One region of the Rahnella sp. NRRL B-41462 genome, then DNA from elsewhere that is predicted to be linked to it. Evidence: predicted binding sites of a transcription regulator. Region 1 holds the regulator's gene; the other holds the start of a gene.
The links. The regulator PurR, encoded in region 1, represses purine synthesis genes. The targets are predictions, from matches to a motif close to CANGCAAACGTTTGCNTG.
Positions count from the first base shown of each region.

Region 2: a site for PurR is predicted at 1,712-1,729, ahead of UC14_RS21890 (L-serine ammonia-lyase). Genes of this name have one in related genera too.

Region 1 covers NZ_JYDF01000005.1:65,917-69,173, forward strand. The annotation lists gene punR (DNA-binding transcriptional activator PunR) at 1-590, shown strand, start outside; gene purR (HTH-type transcriptional repressor PurR) at 627-1,652, opposite strand; gene UC14_RS27260 (YnhF family membrane protein) at 1,987-2,076, shown strand; gene UC14_RS01720 (C40 family peptidase) at 2,242-3,141, opposite strand.
Region 2 covers NZ_JYDF01000103.1:28,784-32,040, forward strand. The annotation lists gene UC14_RS21890 (L-serine ammonia-lyase) at 320-1,684, opposite strand; gene UC14_RS21895 (CoA pyrophosphatase) at 1,892-2,494, opposite strand; gene pabB (aminodeoxychorismate synthase component 1) at 2,491-3,257, opposite strand, start outside.

The DNA of each region.
Region 1 (3,257 bases):
GGACACGGCGTCTGGTGCTCGATTTCTACCGCCATTTTGCGGACACCGAACTCATTATTCACTCAGAAGTGTTTAATGGTGTCTGGGATGCGCTGGTTGACGGGCGGGCAGACGTGGCGATCGGTGCTACACGCGCGATACCGGTTGGCGGGGGCTTCAGTTTTCGTGACATGGGATTTATGGACTGGCATTGCGTCGTCAGCCCGCAACATCCGCTGGCTCAGTTATCCGGCGCGCTGAATGATGATGAGTTGCGGCCTTATCCTGCACTCTGTCTGGAAGACACCTCCCGGACATTGCCTAAGCGGGATACATGGACGCTTGATAACCAGCGGCGGCTGGTCGTGCCAGACTGGACCTGTGCGCTGGAATGCCTGACCGAAGGCTTATGCGTGGGTATGATGCCGGTTCATCGCGTCACGCCGTGGATAGAACAGAAAAAGTTGCAGGTGCTGACGCTGGAAAATACGTTTCCCGACAGCCCGTGTTGCCTGACGTGGGATCAAAGCAATCCGTCACCCTCGCTGGCCTGGTTGCTGGAATATATGGGCGATACAGAAACCATGAATCAGGAATGGCTGCGTGATTAGAAAAAAACGCCTGCATCTGCAGGCGTTCGATATCTGTTAACGGCGGTAATCGCGGTACGGACCATCGGCTACGGAACGGCGTTCGACCAGTTTCGGATGCACCTCAATGGTCTGAGACTCTTCACGCTTACTGACAATTCTGTCCAGCAACATGGTAAAGGCCATTTCACCCAGACGTTCTTTCGGCTGATGCACGGTTGTCAGCGCGGGGGAGAAGTAACGGGCGTTACGCACATTGTCGTAACCGATCACGGAAATATCCTGAGGAACGCGCAGGCCCAGTTCGTCTGCGGCACAGATTGCGCCCATTGCCATCACATCGCCGCCACAAAATACGGCAGTCGGGCGGTGCTTCTGCATCAGAATTTTATGCATCGCCTGATAGCCCGATTCCGGCTCGAAATCGCCCTGAACCACCCATTCGTCACGCAGCGGAATATTGGCTTCAGTCAGTGCTTTCACAAAACCCTGGAAGCGGCCACCGCCGGTATTACGTGCCAGTTGGCCCGGGATCACCCCAATATCACGATGACCGCGTTCAATCAGATAACGCCCGGCCATGTAACCCCCTTCGAAAGCATTATCAATAATGCTGTCGGTGAAGTTCTTACGCGCTTCGCCCCAGTCCATGACCACCATTGGGATCGAACGGTGCTCCTCGAGCATATTGAGCAACTCATCAGGATATTCCGCGCACATCACCAGCAAGCCATCGACGCGTTTTTGCGCCAGCATTTGCAGGTAGGCTTGTTGTTTTTCCAGATTATTATGCGAGTTACACAAAATCAGCGTATAGCCTTTGGAGAAGCAGCTGTTTTCTACGGCTTCAATCACTTCGGCAAAATAGGGCGCTTCGCTGGAGGTGGCAAGCAGACCGATCGTTTTGGTGTTATTGACCTTCAGACTGCGGGCTACAGCACTCGGCGAGTAATGTAACTCTTTGATTGCAAGGAGAACCGCTTCTTTGGTTTCTTCGGCGACGAAACGTGTTTTATTGATGACGTGCGACACGGTTGTAGTGGAAACGCCAGCGCGCTTTGCGACATCTTTAATCGTTGCCATGTAAACAATGACTCCTGAACTCACGTGTTTCAGCACGTTAGCATTATGTTAATCGTTTGCTTGCGTGGATCTCACTGCTGGCTTCTAAAAGGGCAGTGAAATCGTTGGGTGGATTCTTCAGAATGAGGCGTGAAATGCTCTCGGGTGAAATCAACCGGCACACAGGCGTGTTAACCGACAATTTTCTCTTATAATGCAGGAAAGTGGAAGTAAAATTCTCAGGGATACATTGTCATTCAGCACAAGATTTTAAATGTTAATTATGCGAAAATGCGTTGGCACACAATTAGTGTGGCTTAAAAAATGCCACAATTTGATCCGAAAGGGGGGTTTGATGGACAGCAACCTGAAATTATCGTTGATCACCACGGTATGCGCTTTGCTTATGATTATCGCTTTCAGCTTCACTGCGGTGATGAACTGATTCAGTAAGTGAACCGCTATAAAAAAGGGCGATTCCTGTTACAGGAATCGCCCTTTTCAATTTTACGCAGTGGCCGTTACCGCCGATACTCTTCCCTGCAGAAACTCTTCGTTAAATGCTATTCAATGGCTGATTAGCGAAACTTCAGACTTAACGAATTGTTTATTATCGGATCGTTTTCGGCGTCATTACCCGGCGTGCACCCACATAATGATCTTGCCAGTAATCGTCGCCGAGAGAGGTGATTTTAATGTCTTCGCCCGTTCTTGGAGACTGAATAAACTTGCCGTTCCCCACGTAAACACCAACATGGTCTGCAGCGCCGCGGTTATTGATTCTGAAGAACACCAGATCACCGCTTTCAAGTTCGCCGCGTTTGACCGGAGCCGCATCGCGCAGGTGATACATTTCATTCGCTGTGCGTGGCATTTTAATACGGATCAAATCTTTGTAGGCGTAATAGACTAAGCCGCTGCAATCAAAACCGGTATTCGGCGAGGTTCCGCCCCAGCGATATGGTTTTCCTACCTGATGCATCAGTTTGGTCATCGCCGTTTGCTGGGCATGCTGATAGCGTTTTTTATGCGTTGCACTTAGCGTAATCGGTTTGCTGTCTTCTTCGGGCTTTTTACCTTTACGGTGCCGGCCATACGCTTCTTTTTTACTGACCCTTTCCGTGCTGTTTTTCGCGAGTGAACGGGTTTTGGCGTGTTTCTCTGTTTTGCTTTCGGCCCGCGTGGTCTTCAGTGTCTTTTCTTTTTTACTTTCGGCCCGGGTCGTTTTGACACTTTTCTCCGTCGTGGTCTTTCGTTTAGCCAGTTCGGTACTTTTAACTTTCTTCTTCGAATTCTTGTCCTGAATTTTTTGTTCTGTCACTGGCGCGATTTTAGTTTTTTTACTGGTTTTCGCGGCCACCGTTTTTCGCTTTCGCCGTTCTTCAGGTGCAGCCTGATTAACATGGCTTTTACGCTGATCGGCAGAAACACGTGTCTGCGGCGATGCATGTGCCATATTCAGAAATAGCTGGGTAAAGAGCAGCACAAAAAGCGTGAACAGTAAGCGCATAGCTTCGTTACCATGAGTGGTAGGTTAAACATCAGGGATGTCAGAGTATTGCCTAAAAGAACCTGACAAAAAAGCACGAATTGACTCGATTCTAGATCATATTGTGAGAAAAAGTT
Region 2 (3,257 bases), on a different contig from region 1:
ACTCCCTATATTTCTCTGTTCAAATCGAAAAAAACATACAGGTGACAGTGTCACTGAGGTTTTTCCTGTCCATTTCCGACATTTACGCAGACGTAATAAGGGGGACCCGGACAGGGGAAATCAGGCGGAAATCAGCATGCCGCACCTGCAGGGTATAATGCAAGTCTCACTACCATTATGTATTGATAATACAACAGGTTGTTGTTAGCGAAGGTTTTATTGCTGCCGGCTACCGGCCAGGTGGTATTTCCTGCGGTAAATTGGTTGAAATTAATACAACCTGAAAATACCGCAGGAAGAGGTCATCTTTTCGACCGGATCAGTCGCACTGAACCTTAATCGCCAGACCGCCACGCGAGGTTTCCCGATATTTGGAATTCATATCTTTACCGGTTTCGTACATTGTCTCAATGACTTTATCCAATGAAACTCTCGGCTCACTGGTGCGGCGTAATGCCATACGGGCGGCATTAATGGCTTTCACTGACGCGATGGCATTACGTTCGATGCACGGTACCTGAACCTGTCCGGCAACAGGGTCACAGGTTAATCCCAGATTGTGTTCCATGCCAATTTCGGCCGCAACGCATACCTGTTCCGGGCTGCCGCCCAGCAATTCCGTCAAGCCTGCCGCCGCCATTGAACAGGCTACGCCAACTTCACCCTGACAGCCCACTTCTGCGCCTGAAATCGACGCATTCATTTTATACAGAATACCGATAGCACCGGAACTCAGGAAATAACGCAGATAAATGTCCGGGCTGACCGACTGAATGAACTGGTCATAATACGCCAGCACCGCAGGCACAATGCCGCATGCGCCGTTGGTGGGCGCCGTCACGACACGTCCGCCCGCCGCATTTTCTTCGTTAACCGCGAGGGCAAACATATTCACCCAGTCGATCACGTTCATCGGGTCACTGGAAAGTTTGTCGTTTGACACCAGCATCCGGCGCAGGGCAGAAGCACGACGCGGCACCCGCAACGGGCCAGGCAGAACGCCTTCGGTATTCAGGCCGCGATCGATACAGGCCTGCATGGTGTGCCAGATCTTCTCGAAATACTGCTCAATGTCCTGCTTACTGTGCTGCGCCAGCTCGTTTTTCATCACCAGGCCGGATAATGACAGCCCGGTTTCCTTACATTTTGCCAGCATTTCACTGGCCGAATTAAAGCTGTACGGCACCGCCACTTCATCCAGCACAGGCTGACCGAAATGCTCGTCATCAACGATAAAGCCGCCGCCGACCGAGTAATAGGTTTTGCTGTAAATCATCTTGTCGCCAGCAAAAGCGTGAATTTGCATGGCGTTTTCGTGACGCGGTAAATTCTCCCCGCGGAACACCATACCGGTATCACGTGGGAAATCGACTTCATGCTGGGTTCCGCCCAGCGGCAGACGCTCACGTTGCTCAACGTCGCGGATAAAATGTGGAATGCCGTCGATGTCGACGGTATCTGGCTGATTGCCCGCCAGACCTAAAATAATGGCGATATCTGTGTGGTGGCCTTTACCTGTCAGAGACAAAGAACCAAAAACGTCCACGGCGACACGCGTAACGGCAGGCATCATGCCCTTTTCCAGCAGGTCATCAGCGAACTGTTTGCCTGCTTTCATCGGGCCCAAAGTATGGGAACTGGAAGGGCCAATCCCGACCTTGAACATGTCGAAAACGCTAATCACGTCGAATACTCCTGTAATAGATTGCGGCAGGGAACGGGATCCCTGGCTTCCATAAATGAACCAACACCAGAGACAGCCCTTATGGACGGGTCTCTTGTTCTTATGGATAGACTTATAGTTTAAAAGGGCTGAGAGGCAAAAGTTTCATTTTTCGCATGAAATAAACTTATTTGATGCAAAAGTGTGATCGTAATGTAATCACTGAGCTCAGACTTCAACCTGCCGGGCCAACTGACGGATGATTCCCGCCGTCAGCCCCCAGACAAATTGTTGCTGATACCAGGACAGATAAACCCGGTGATGAGTGCCTCTGCGGTGAATATCCAGGGGGTGATAACGTGCGAGATCAAAGGCTTCCCGCAGCGGCATTTCAAACAACTCGGCGACTTCATCTTCCGCGGGATGCAGTGGTACATCAACAGGCAACAGCCCGATAACCGGCGTGACCTGAAAACCGCTGCTGCTGTCCTGCGGCGACAGTGTGCCTAATATATGAACCTGTTCAGGGGGGATCGCGACCTCTTCATGCGCTTCGCGTAATGCGGTGGCAATAATCGAGGCATCGGAAGCATCTGCTGCACCACCGGGAAAGGCGACCTGGCCGGCGTGTTTACGCAACTGATCGGACCGGCGCGTCAGTAAAAGGGTCGGTTCCGGACGACAAATAATCGGGATCAACACAGCGGCGTGGCGGGTTCCGCGCAACGCCGCAGCAGGCAGGCGCGGCTGCTGCAATTGAAAACGCAGGATGAAATCTTCCACGGCAGGTGAAAACGTCTGTAAGGGCGCGTGTTGTTCCAGCAGCGTCACGGCTGTATTTCTCCTAATTCAGGCAGAATACGGGCAATCTTATCAAAAGTTTCCTGATATTCCGCCTGTTCCTGACTGTCAGCGACGATCCCGCCACCCGCCCAGCAGTAAATTTTGCCCTGTGCGGTGAGCAATGTGCGGATGGTGATATTGCTGTCCATCGTGCCGCAGCAACTCAGATATGCAATGCTGCCGCAATAGCCGTTGCGCCGGTGCGGTTCAAGTTCTTCGATAATTTCCATGGCACGCACTTTGGGCGCACCGGTAATGGAGCCACCGGGGAAACAGGCACGCAATAAGGCGCTGGCGTGACAGGTTTCGGGTAACCGGGCGGTGATCGTGCTGACCAGATGATGGACGGCGGGGAAGGGCTCCACAACGAACAGCTCCGGCACCCGCACACTGCCGGGTGTCGCCACGCGGCCGATATCGTTACGCAGCAAATCGACAATCATCAGGTTTTCGGCGCGATCCTTTTCCGATGCCGCCAGTCGTTCTGCCTGCTGCATATCCTCAGTCGGATCTTCGCAGCGCGGCAGCGTTCCCTTAATCGGACGGGTCTGGATCTCAGCGTCTTTCAGCCAGATGAAACGCTCGGGTGAAAGACAGACAACGGCATTTTCCGGCAGACGCAGAAACGCGGAGAAAGGGGCGCGGTTAGCCTGATTGAGGCGCAGGAAAGCCTGCCATTCATCGCCGCTGTATTCCGTCGAAAACCGCTGCGCCAGATTGATCTGATAGCAATCACCACTGTGAATATATT